Regions from separate parts of the Oceanobacter sp. 3_MG-2023 genome, predicted to be linked through region 3. Evidence: predicted binding sites of a transcription regulator. Region 3 holds the regulator's gene; each other region holds the start of a gene.
The links. The regulator LexA, encoded in region 3, represses DNA repair genes until DNA is damaged. The targets are predictions, from matches to a motif close to TACTGTNTANNTANACAGTA.

Region 1 (4,371 bases), on a different contig from region 3:
CGTCATGGGTCTGCGTGTGAGCGAAGAAGCTGAATACGAAGGTGTTGATATTTCAGAATGTGGTATGGAAGCGTACCCTGAATTTACTGGCAAGTAAGTTCGTCTGAGACAGTAATCTGCGGTAACGGATTCCCGCTAAAAACCCGGCAATGATTTGCCGGGTTTTTTTTATGTCTGTTATTTGGGTTACTGATCAATGTAGCGACAGAGTGTTACTGGTCGGGCTGGCAAAATAACAAGAGTTTAGAGGTCGAGCAGGTTGTCGTAGTAGCGGTCAAAGTCCTGTTCCAGATGCTTGCGTTCGCTATGGGCTTCAATTGCCCGCCGGGCAATGACTTTGGAAGACACCTTGCTGGTTTTGTTAACAACGACCTTGCCCTGACTATCAAACGTCACAACCTGTTCATGAGATTCAAGTTTGGTTATTGCTGACATCGTCACTCTCCTTGGATTGATTTGGCTATGACGATGTTTGATGCTCGAAGTTGCATTCCAATGACAGTGACAAGACAGATTGATGTTTCCATGACCTGGTTGCTGCTGCGGGCAGGTGAGAGGCTAGCGGGTGATGTTTTTGGGATCAAACGGCTCGTTGCCCTGCTCCAATCGTAGCGATTTGATGCTGCGCTTGATGTTGGTGAGGTGGCGGGCAAATTCAGGGCCGCGACGCTGGGTAACAGCAACCGCCAGCATGTCGATCACCATCAGGTGAGCAATGCGGGATGTCATTGGCGTAAACTGATCGGTATCTTCTTCAATATTGATATGAATCGGATAGTCGGCCTGTTTGCTGACCGCAGTATTGGCGGGTGCCAGGCTCACTACCTTGGCGCCATGATGCTGGGCCAGGGCAATCGAGTTAAGCAAATCCTTGGTGCGACCACTTTGGGAAATGGCCACTGCGACATCTTCAGGCCCGAGGGTGACCGCAGACATGGCTTGCATATGCGGGTCACTGTAGGCCGCGGTGGCCACCTGAAGACGGAAAAACTTGTGCTGGGCATCGATCGCTACCGCACCGGAGGCACCATAGCCGTAGAATTCGACTCGGGTTGCCATGCTGATGGCATTGGCGGCGACGCCAACCTGTTCCGGTTTCAGTTGTGATTTGACCTGATGCAGCCGCTGAATGGTGGTATCGGCAATCTTGCTGCAAATATTGTCGATGCTGTCGTCTGTGGCGATAGCAAATTGACCAATATTGTTGGTGATGGCCATTTCCTGGGCCACTCGCACCTTGAATTCCTGAAAACTGTTGCAGCCGATGCCCCGGCAAAAGCGCACAATCGTTGGCTCGCTGACCTGGGCTTCTTGAGCCAGGTCGACGATGCGCATATGCATCACTTGCTGTGGCGACCGCAGTACGTATTCAGCCACCTTGACTTCAGATTTACGTAAGTTGGGGATAGCTGCGGATATTTCGGCCAGAATCGGGCTATTTCTCACTCTAATGAGTCCGAATAATTAAAATTTGGTCACGGATTATAGAGTGCCTCACTGTCATCGTCCTGTTAAATCTCCCGCTGTACGGATAAACAGGGTGATTGTCGATCAGAATCTGCCGTGACGGTTGCAATCTGGTAAACTCGCGACATGGATACTTCACTGATAATTGATCAATTAAATGACGGACAGCGCAACGCGGTGGCTGCCCAATCTCCTCACCAGCTGGTATTGGCCGGTGCCGGCTCGGGTAAAACACGGGTATTGGTGCACCGGATTGCCTGGTTGCTCAAGGTGGAAAACGTCTCACCCTTTGCTGTGCTGGCGGTAACCTTTACCAACAAGGCGGCCAGGGAAATGCGTGGCCGGCTGGAGCAACTGCTGGATGTACCTGCCAGTGGCATGTGGGTCGGTACCTTTCACGGCCTGGCGCATCGATTGCTGAAGCATCACTGGCGTGAAGCCTGCTTGCCCCAGTACTTCCAGATTCTGGATAGCGATGACCAGTTGCGCCTGATCAAGCGACTGATGAAAGCCAACAACATCGACGACAGTCGTTACCCGCCAAGACAATTGCAGTGGTTTATCAATGAACAGAAAGACGAAGGGCGTCGTGCGGCGCATGTTATCCCGTCGGCTGATAACTTTACTCGCACCCTGCAGCAGTTTTATCAAATCTATGAAGACAACTGTCAGCAAAATGGCATGGTCGATTTTGGTGAAATCCTGCTGCGTGCCCACGAGCTCTGGCTGCATAACCCCGATTTGCTGCAACATTACCAGCAACGCTTCAGCCATATTCTGGTGGACGAATTCCAGGATACCAACAATATCCAATATGCCTGGATTCGTTTGCTGGCCGGTAACACCGTATCAGTTATGGCAGTAGGGGATGACGATCAGTCGATTTACGGCTGGCGTGGCGCGAATGTAGGCAATATCCGCAACTTCCAACAGGACTTTGCGGGTGCAGAAATGATCAAGCTGGAGCAAAACTACCGCTCCACGGCGACGATTCTGGATGCCGCCAATGCCGTCATCAAGAACAACAGTGGCCGCCTGGGCAAGGAGTTACATACCACCGGTGCCAAGGGTGATCCGATTCGTCTGTACCGTGCGTTTAATGAGCAGGACGAAGCACGTTATATCGCCGATCTGGTGGATGTCTGGGCCAAGCAGGGACGTGCCCGGGTCGATATGGCCATTCTTTATCGCTCCAATGCGCAATCCAGAACGCTGGAAGAAGCCATGCTGCGGGCAGGGATTCCGTATCGCATCTATGGTGGCCAGCGTTTTTACGAGCGTCTGGAAATCAAGAACACCATGGCCTATCTGCGCTTGCTGCTCAACCGCCAGGATGATGCAGCCATTGAGCGGGTGATTAATATTCCAGCCCGGGCCATCGGCGAAAAAACCCTCGATACCTTGCGCTCAGTGGCGCGGGATCAGGGTTGTTCGCTGTGGGATGCCTGTGCTTCGGTGGTAGCGGCCGGCGGCCTGTCAAAACGGGCTGGTACGGCTGTCGCTGGTTTTATGACGCTGGTTGATGAAATGAGTGTCGGCATTGACGACCTTGAATTGCATGAGCTGGTGGAGCAGGTACTTGCCCAAACCAACCTGATTGAGCATCACCGCAAGGAAAAAGGTGAGAAAGGCCAGGCCCGAGTCGAAAACCTGGAAGAGCTGGTAAATGCCGCCAAGGTGTTCGAAGGTGGTGATGATGAGGATATCAGCCTGTTGGCGCAGTTCCTCGATAGCGCCGCGCTGGATGCCGGAGAGGGGCAGGCGGATGAACATGAAGATGCGGTGCAGATGATGACGCTGCACTCTGCCAAAGGACTGGAGTTTCCCCAGGTGGTATTAACCGGCCTGGAAGATGGCTTGTTTCCTCACAAGATGTCGATGGATGATGCCGATGGACTGGAAGAAGAACGGCGTCTGGCTTACGTCGGTATCACCCGGGCGATGGATCAGTTGGTGATCACATACGCCGAGAGCCGACGTTTGCATGGGCAAGAAAATTTTAGTACTCCTTCGCGATTTATTCGTGAAATCCCGACAGAACTGATGGATGAAGTGCGTTTGAAAAATACAGTATCACGACCTCTGAGTGCCCGACGATCAAGAACGGGGAATCACAGACTGCAAGCAGATATATCGGCGGACTGGCCTTTTGGCCTGAGCAGTCGGGTCTACCATGAGATGTTTGGGGAAGGCACGGTAATGCAGTTCGAAGGCCAGGGGCCGGGGTTGCGGGTACAGGTGAACTTTGAAGATGTCGGCAGCAAATGGCTGGTGCTCAGTTTTGCCAAGTTACAGGCGCTGTAGACACTGATACAACTGGCGGCTGACCGACGAGGCCGGTCAGGCTGCTGCATACGTTGCTCTGGAATCGGGGAGCGACGAATCCTGGTCAGCGAGGGACCCGGCGAATACGCCCGGTGTCATCAATGGCCACATAAACAAAGACGGCATCCACGACCTTTCTGCGCTCGTTTTCATTCGGGTTCTGGGTCCATACTTCGATGCCAATCCGGATCGACGATGAGCCGATCTCCAGTACGCGGGTATAAAAACACACCGCCGCTCCGATACGTATCGGAGACATAAAGACAACGGATTCCAGCGCCACATTGGCAATGCGCCCCTGGGCCAGACGATTGGCAACGGTTTCGGCCGCGTGATCCATTTGTGCGACGACCCAACCACCACTGATATCCCCATGAGTATTGGTGTCACCTCTTGACGGGATCAGCCGTAACGTCAGTTCTCCATCCGGTTTCGGCTCACAATCGTCTTTTGGTCTGGCTTTCATAGGGATTCCTGATTTTGAAATTATTTTTAGGAAGTTTACTTCTTTTTTAGCGCGGGCAATACAGACGCACTCGAGATCAATGATGTCAAAAAATATTTAAGACAATACGACAA
Region 2 (4,371 bases), on a different contig from region 3:
CAGCATTCAGCCCCAGCAAGGCGCTGCTATCCAGCCGTTTACCCAGCAGATATTTCGCCATCAAGACCCCAACCGCCATGGTCAGAATGGCGCTGATCGCAATCAGGATCAGGTAGTCCAGATTCAGCAGCTCGGCCGGATCAACCACCACCATGGCCTTGAACAGCAGGCATGGCATGGCAAACCAGAAGACAAAATCATTCAGGACCTTGGCCGCATCGCCACCACAGATTCTGAATTTTCCGGCCAGAAAACCAACCAGAATAATCAGAAAGATCGGAAAAACCGTGTCGATCAAAATGGACATACCACCCCCAAAGTCCCTCCTTTATGGAGGGCCTGCAGTATAAGTAGAAACGATTGTCGGATACCAGACGGCTATTGGTAGCACTCGGTATCAGGGCACGATCCGTTCAGTCTGTTTGACGGCGGCGACCTGTCGAGCTGCTCTTGCGAGACTTGCCAGTGCCTGCCCGACGCTGCTGGGGACGACGGGATTTACCCTTGACCGGGCTATGGCTTGGTAGCCCACTGAACGCCTGGGTATTCAGCTGGCAAGCCTGGCCGACCAGGTTGTGCAGCTGCTCCAGCAAGGGCTGCATAAAACCGTCATATTTCAGCGCTCGTTCGCTGATATCGTTAAGCTGACGCTCCCAGTGCGCGGTCATATCCGGCACTGTGGTGCTTTCTGGCAAGGTATTGATCAGCGCACACCCTAGTGGCGTCGCCTGGATACTTTTGCCTTCGCGGTGTAAAAAACCGCGTTTGAACAGCAGTTCGATAATGCTGGCCCGGGTGGCTTCGGTGCCGAGGCCGTCGGTGTCCTTGAGGATTTTTCTCAGCTGCCGGTCTTTGACAAAACGGTTGATGCCCGTCATCGCCGCCAACAAGCTGGCATCGGAAAAATGCGCCGGAGGCTGGGTGTGTTTTTCATCAACCCTTGGCTCGCCACTCCAGACCAGCTGACCCGGAGATAACGCCGGTAATGGCTGCGATTGTGAATCTGGCCCGTCTGCAGCTGGCCGCTGTTTGCCAGGTGGCATGGCGGCTTTCCAGCCAGGTTCCAGGTTCTCGCGTTCGTTGGCGACAAACCGGCCACCGGCAATTTCCAGCTCGATCCGGCGATCCGCGTAGCGATATGGGGGATAAAACTGCAGCAGATACTGCCGTGCAATCAGGCTGTAGAGCTGTTTTTCCGTCAGCGTCAGACGATCTGCTCCGGTGGTTTTTTCGGTCGGAATAATGGCGTGGTGGGCTTCGACCTTGCGGTCGTTCCAGGCTTTCGAACGTAGCCCCAGATTGGCTCCCTGCACCACGCTGGCCAGCTCGGGCTGATGTTGCCCAATCGCCTGAATCACCGCTTCCCGGCGACTGTAGTGATCCATCGGCAAGTAACGGCAATCGGAACGGGGATAGGTGATCAGCTGATATTTTTCGTACAACGACTGGCAGCCGTCGAGCACGTGTTTGGCGCTCAGGCCAAAGGCTTTGGCAGCATCGATCTGCAGCGCCGACAAGTTGTAAGGCAAGGGCGCGGCTTGCTGTTTTTCCTTGCGATCCGTCGCAGTAACCCGCGCTTCCTGTTGCCGGATACGGGTGGCGACGTTGTTGGCCAGCCGGGGATTCAGTACCCGGCCTTCTTCGTCCTGATGACTGGCACAGGCATCACTGGGTTGCCAGCTGGCATAAAAGCACAGTGGCTGGTCGGCCTGCAGATGAATCGCCGCACAGACTTCATAAAAGGGCCGGGAGACAAATTGCCGGATTTCTTCATCCCGTCGTACCACCAGACCAAGAATCGGGGTTTGCACCCGACCGACCGACAGTACTTGTTTTAACCCTCCTTGCTGCCCCTTGAGGGTACAGGCCCGCGTCAGGTTGATGCCATACAGCCAGTCCGCCCGGCTGCGCGCCAGGGCCGAGGTCGACAGCGGTATAAACTCCTGATTGGAACGCAGTTGCGTCAGCGCCCGGCTTACGGCCTTGGGGTTGAGGTCACTGACCAGCAAACGTTGCATGTTCTGGCGCTTGGCGCCCGGAACATTCAGATAGCTGATCACTTCATCCACCAGCAGTTGTCCTTCGCGGTCCGGGTCACCGGCGTGCACCAGCTGACTGGCTTCTTTTACCAGTTTGCGTAGCACCGTCAGTTGTTTGCGGGTCTGGCTTTTGGGTTGCAGTTGCCAGCTGTCAGGTACAATTGGCAAGACATCCAGCCGCCACTGTTTGAAGGCCGGGTTGTAGGCTTCAGGCTCGGCCTGTTCGAGCAAATGGCCGATACACCAGCTGACCACATCGCCATTGGCAGCGCGCACAAAGCCTTCACCTTTTTGGTGAGGCTTGGGCAGTACCGCCGCAATGGCGCGACCAAGGGAAGGTTTTTCAGCAATAAACAGGCGCATGGAATGTCTGTATAACTGGGATTTTGTACAGTATATCCAGACTAGGAACAAAAGAAACCGTCAGTACCAGGCGCTATCGCTGAACTGGCGGTATCTATGAATTGGCAAAGAATGGCGCAACCAGCAACCAGCAGCGTTCCGGGCCTGTGCCCTGACTAGCCACAGGCCCACCGGGCAATCAGATACCCCAGTTCACATCATCGTCGTCATCGGTACAGTTACTACGGAAAGACGACAGGCTTGATCGGCTGCATTCCAGATCGGTCACCACAATATCAATACCATCGTAATAGCCTTCGATCAGCATCCAGTCATCATCGTCAATGGCATCGTTCAGATCACTACACTGACTGAAACTGCTGCAATCCAGATCCGGGGCGCTGTCGTACAGGTCGATGGAACCGCCACTGCTTTCGGACAGTTCACTGCCACGCACAATCATCTTGAAATCGTAGCTACTGCCGATGCGGTCATCCGGGCTGCTGTCGTCCTCATCCAGTTCAACAGCGGTAATGCTGCCGCCATCACTGGTGGTCACCACCACATCAATATAAGGACGCTCACCCCATACCGGAGTAAAACCGTCGATATCGTCTTCCAGTTGCAGCAGCTCGTATTCATCAGAGCTGTTTACCTTGTACAGCAGACACATGGCGGCATCGGCCAGACCACAGTCACTCTGGAACCAACCGATATACCAGGAGGCATCGCTGTCACCTTCGCACGTGCTGTCAAAGTCGTCTTCGGCGGCAGAGCACAGCACGTATTCCAGCGCAATGGTGCCTTCATCGTCGACACTGAACTCCAGCTGGGTTACATAGCTGTTGGCCACCGCAGCGGTCAGGTCATCACAGGCTTCGTTACAGGCAAAGTCGATCTCGCTGGCCAGCTCCCAGGTGGCGTCATCCAGTTCATACAGAATGCCAACGTCGGTGTATAACGATATGGAGAAGGTATCTTCGCTGTCATCAACCGCTTCGGTAGAAATAATGCTGTTGAAAACATAACTGCTGGGGTCGCCATCATCATCAAACGAGACGGTGACGTAGACTTCATAACGGTTGCCCCAGACGAAGTCATCAAAGCCGCTGAACGATTCCTCGACAACTTCCCAGCTGTCGCTGCTGTCTTCCCGAATGCGGAAGCAAAGCGAGGTGCTATCGGAGTCGCATTGCTCTTTGTAATAATCAACCAGCCGGGTTTCTACCTGGTCATCCCAGGTTCGCCCCAGCTCCAGGCAGCCTGACAGTGCCAGGGCCATAAGCGGCAATATCAACCGTATTATCCAACGCATAGGTTCAAATTCTCTGTCATCGGGTCAGTAACCAACGGAACAACCCGTTCAGTCAGGTTAGAGCGACCCCCGTTACGCCGGGGTCTTAACCATCAACCATCGGCCATATTTTGTTGCAGCAGAATCGGCATGGCGTAACCAGTCAGAACCTGCTTTTGTACGTCTTGTGCTTCGCCTTCAATCCGTTGCCACAAGGTATCCTGGATCTGGCGACTGCTGTCACCGGCCCGGGCCTGCAGATAGCAGGAAAAACGCTGCTGTAACAGGCGCACGGCGGCATGATGCACGGGCAGGATTTCGGTCATATCCCGGATCTGGCGATCAATCGCGGCCGCCATGGTTTCGGCACTGGCAAGATCGTCGTCACTCAGCGGTTGGCCAAAATCCACATGGATCGTGCCTTTCTGGCCCACGATACCGGTCAACAAACTACGGGTATCTTCCCCTTCTTCCTTGCTGTAACTGCCGTATTTCGCCCGAGCCACCAGCTCTCTGGCTTTCATCAGATCACAGGGGTCCCACTCGTATTGAATACACACAGGCACCGGACGCAAGGCCGACAGGGTCTCGGCAAAGGTTTCTTTATGTTCCCGGCCGTTTAATGCCAGCATTTTCAGTACCGCTTTGTCGGTCAGGTCGACGCCGTTTTTGGCGCGGCCTTCCCGCTGGGCAATC
Region 3 (4,371 bases):
ATTCTGCGGTGCTGTCGGCATCCAGACAGCCTGGGTGGCCACCTCTGCCGTCGCCGGATTATGCAGCACCAGACTGACGGTATCCGAATTATTGATCGCCGCCAGCGGATACACCTCTTCCGGCAAGATCGAAATCACCAGCGTGGTATCTCCCTGATACGACAAATGATTGCCCGATTTACCCGCACTTGCCCGCAGCGCTTTCATGGAACCGACCATACGAATATTACTGGCCGCCTTACGCACGCCCTGGGCATTCTTGACCAGCACATCAAAACGGTCTGCAGACTGTATTTGCGAAACCGGGATGGAACCGTGGCTGACGGTCAAGGTATATAAAACACGATTATCCGCCAGTCGTTCCGATAACGTCGGGATATCCGGAGCCGCAAGCTCACCAAAATAAAAAGGCATGCCCGCTTGTTTAGCCACCTTGAGCACCTTGCCGACCACCAGACTGGCATCCAGCGCCTGTCGATCCGTTTTTTCAATTTCGCGCATCGTCAGTGTGTTTTCAGTCACCAGGGTACCGGCGGTCAAGGTCTGGTTAGCCACCAGCACCGTGTGGTAATTCATCTTGTCGATCTGGCGATATCCCAGCACCGCGGTCAGCAACGCTGAAATAGAAAATACCGTCAAACCAACAATGGCACTGCCGTTTAATCTGCGTTTCATGATCCATTCCTCCGTAACCACTGAACGAATAAAGGTTCTGACCCATTGGTCAGAACCTGATCAGGCGATCAAGGAGCAGTCAAGGTCCCTGCAACAGCAGCAGAACTGGCACCCAGACTGGCAGCCGTTGCACCACCTTCCAGTGCGGTGGCGGTGACGAAGGTAAACTCGGTATTGTCCCCGGCAATCACATCTGGCGCGTCGCCATAAACCGACCCTTCGACGGCGGCGGTACTTTCGCCATTCACCAGACCATTAAATGCGTAGGTCTGATCCAGGCTGCCAATGGCTTCCGCAACGTCTTCCATTTCTGCTGTCAGTGCATCGCGCATGGTCACCAGACCCACTGTCAAACCGACCACCATGGTAGTCACCAGCAGCACCAGCTCCGAGGTCATAACGAAACCACCCTGTCTGGTTTTATGCGCCGTAATTGAAGTTGTCATAATGTAATCCTCATTGCATTTTAGGTATTTTATAGGCTGTAAAAACGTTCAAGCATTTCATTGTTAACCCCTTGTTTACTCTGCTCTAGCCAGTCGTTAACCGGGGTTACATGGGTATTGCAGCCGTTGTGCCAATTTTTGAAATACCCTTTCCAGCGGCGTATCCGGCGATACAAAAACACCATATTTGCCAGCCCTAGAAACATAAAAACCCTTTATTAATGCGGGTTACAGCGATGCCGGAATATTTTATAAAATATCCTGGCCTGCACCAGAAACCCTGAATATCAGCTCAATAACAAAACGTAATGCCTCTCAATACCTGACTTTGCCATGGCATGACGTTTTTTGATTCGCAAAATGAAAAGTAATTTGAGAATCAGAAACAGCCCAGTACCGGAACCTCGCAGGCAACCAACCCGGAAAAGATCAACTACTGTGGGTTTACACAGTGTTTTTTACTGTATATATTCACATCTACTGTACAGATAAACAGATATGGAAACCCTATGATCAAGCTCACCGCCAGACAGCAGCAGGTACTCAACCTGATCAAATCCGCACTGGAAGAAACCGGTTTTCCACCCACTCGTGCAGAAATCGCCAAGGAACTGGGATTCAAATCCCCCAACGCCGCAGAAGAACATCTCAAGGCACTGGCACGCAAAGGCGCAATCGCCATCATGCCCGGTGCCTCCCGGGGTATCCGGATTATCGGCACGGAACCGGAAGGCCTGCCAGTCGTTGGCCGCGTGGCTGCCGGTGAGCCGATCCTTGCCCAGGAACATATCGAGGAATACTGCAGCTTGCCCGCCAATTTCTTCAAGCCAAGTGCCGATTATCTGCTGGAAGTACAAGGCGACAGCATGAAAAACGTCGGGATTTTTAATGGCGACCTGATTGCGGTACACAAGTGTGAAAGCGCCCGTAACGGTCAGATTGTGGTGGCCCGGGTCGAAAACGAAGTCACCGTCAAACGCCTGGAAAAAAATCGTAACAAGGTGCTGTTACACGCCGAAAACGACGCCTACCGACCGATCGAAGTCGATTTGCGTCAGCAGGAATTCAATATCGAAGGTTTGTATGTCGGAGTCATCCGCCGTAATCACTAATCAATCCGCCCAGACAAGACAGCCAGTATCGGTCAGTAGTCATTCACGAGGTTTTGTATGCGCCAACTCAGCTTGCCAGTCGATCGTCAGCCCGTATTGCCGTTTACGAGTATCAACCCGATAACAAGCAAGCCACACGCCTGTGGCAGCCTGACCGAAGTGATTGTCTCTGATGACAGCGCGATCCAGCCGATGCAGCTATTACCCATGCTGGCGCATTGTAATGCCAGTGACCGCTGGCTGATGTGGCTCAGCCCTAACCGAACGCTGAACAAACGATCACTGGCTGATATGAATCTCGACAAGGCACCGGTTATTCATATCGATCTCCAGGCAGATACCCAACAACTGTTGTGCCAACGCATTCTCAACAGTGGTAATAGTCACCTGATTATTGAATGGCAAGGGAATATCAGCCAGCGTGAACGTCGCCGCTTGCATAGTCTGGCACGGCAGAGTGGCAGCCATGTCGTACTGGTACAGGTCCGCCCAAACCTCTGACATACATATAACAGTCGCGCATAAAAAACGGGTAGCCAGGCTACCCGTTTTTTCATTACCCAGCGAAGCATTTAATGCAGCGGATAGCTGTGTTCTTCAACATCAAAGTCATCATCCACATCCATGCCCGACAGCTCGCTGACCTTACGGACACCGGCTTCCAACATCACACGTGCAACATCCATATGGTGCTCACTCAAGCTGGCTTTGGCATCCTCTGAAAAGTGGATTCGCATTAATGCATCACCGTCTTGCTCATCGGCCCGACGTAATGCAACATCCCCATTGGAAAGCTCAATAATCTCGAAAAAGCGTGCCATATATCGTCTCATAAAAAGTGACTGATCAGTCTAACACAGGTGCGACAAACACACGCAGGGCAGAATTTCAGGATTCGCGCTGATTGGCTCGTTGCTCATCGATAAGCTGATGAAAGCAGGCCAGCCAACCGGACACATCCTCTCCATCCCCCGACACCGGATCGTCGGCCGTCGAGGTAATCAGGCGCGTCGCCAACATTGGCTCCACGCCTGATAGCGCTGGCCAACCCAGCTGTTCCACCGCTTGCAAAAAACGGTAAAACCAGCTGAACACGTCTTCGGACAACGCCTGCCACTGGCGCATATCACCCGTCACCAGAGACGTTTGCTGCAACAATTGTGGCAGCGATTCCACTCGGCTGTTCACACCGGCTGCCTGTGCCAGCTCATTCAGATAACACCGATAAGCGGCCAGCAGCTGCAACAGCGCTGCATCATTTAACCCCTGAGTCAAAGCCTGACCCAGGTTCGCCTCCGCGGCTGCAGGTAATTGCTCCAGCAGCAGCCGGCATTGATACAGGCGCTGATTGGTCTGTCCAACCCAGTTCATGGCGGCCACAGATCAGAAGTCCAGTGTCAGGCCCAAATGCCAGCCATCACCCAACTTGTAGCGTTCATCCATATGTTCGACACGAATACCATTATAACGATAACCAGCATAGACACGGGCGGAAGGAATCACCGCATACTGGGCACGAAAATCACTGTTGATCAGGTTTTCGGCATCACCAAAAGAGACAACCGCAGGCGCATAATAGGCGTAAGCGGCGAAACTGACATCCGGATGAGTTGGAATGGCAGCACGGAAAAAGCCACCAACACCCAGAGCTGCACCATCGTAGTGGTCACTTTCAAAAGCAAAGGCCTTGGCACCCACTCCGATATACAGATTACCGTGCGGCTTGCGCAAATCGACAACATGTACACCGGCACCCAGCATATTGCCATCGTCCATATCGTGCAGGGCCGACAGGTTCATATGCAAGCCTGAGCTTGCCTGCGTACCATCATAAGCAATACGGACAGCATCATTGGCGAGACTGAGATCCAGAGCGCCACCCGCCTGGGCACTCATTGCCAGGCATGACAGTGCAGAAGCAGCCATAACCCGACGAACAGCCAGAGTCATTCCTTTCATAATTCCCCCAAAAACAGTAAACCCCGGCCAGCAGAACTGCGGCCGGGGCATCAAATAACAAGTGCGGGCATATTAGCAGTGCCCGGCAATCGGTAACATGCACAGATTACAAAAACTGACGCTAATTTGAAGCAGTTCGCCACCCGCCAACACGGGTGGCGCACGCGCTTTACTTCATC

Region 1: uvrD (DNA helicase II) is a predicted target of LexA. The motif match lies at 1,522-1,541, and genes of this name have one in related genera.
Region 2: Q8W32_RS11945 (DNA topoisomerase III) is a predicted target of LexA. The motif match lies at 2,416-2,435, and genes of this name have one in related genera.

The regions. Positions count from the first base shown of each region.
Region 1 is NZ_JAUYVX010000016.1:30,901-35,271, reverse strand. It holds gene Q8W32_RS14370 (ammonium transporter) at 1-97, shown strand, start outside; gene Q8W32_RS14365 (PA3496 family putative envelope integrity protein) at 244-435, opposite strand; gene Q8W32_RS14360 (MurR/RpiR family transcriptional regulator) at 559-1,446, opposite strand; gene uvrD (DNA helicase II) at 1,594-3,771, shown strand; gene Q8W32_RS14350 (acyl-CoA thioesterase) at 3,857-4,258, opposite strand.
Region 2 is NZ_JAUYVX010000012.1:87,258-91,628, reverse strand. It holds gene Q8W32_RS11950 (AEC family transporter) at 1-307, opposite strand, end outside; gene Q8W32_RS11945 (DNA topoisomerase III) at 414-2,402, opposite strand; gene Q8W32_RS11940 (hypothetical protein) at 2,581-3,663, opposite strand; gene Q8W32_RS11935 (1-acyl-sn-glycerol-3-phosphate acyltransferase) at 3,789-4,371, opposite strand, start outside.
Region 3 is NZ_JAUYVX010000014.1:73,983-78,353, forward strand. It holds gene Q8W32_RS13270 (SAF domain-containing protein) at 1-675, opposite strand, end outside; gene Q8W32_RS13275 (hypothetical protein) at 744-1,121, opposite strand; gene lexA (transcriptional repressor LexA) at 1,631-2,233, shown strand; gene Q8W32_RS13285 (cell division inhibitor SulA) at 2,291-2,734, shown strand; gene Q8W32_RS13290 (hypothetical protein) at 2,806-3,054, opposite strand; gene Q8W32_RS13295 (DUF6586 family protein) at 3,122-3,604, opposite strand; gene Q8W32_RS13300 (YfaZ family outer membrane protein) at 3,617-4,192, opposite strand; gene htpG (molecular chaperone HtpG) at 4,362-4,371, opposite strand, start outside.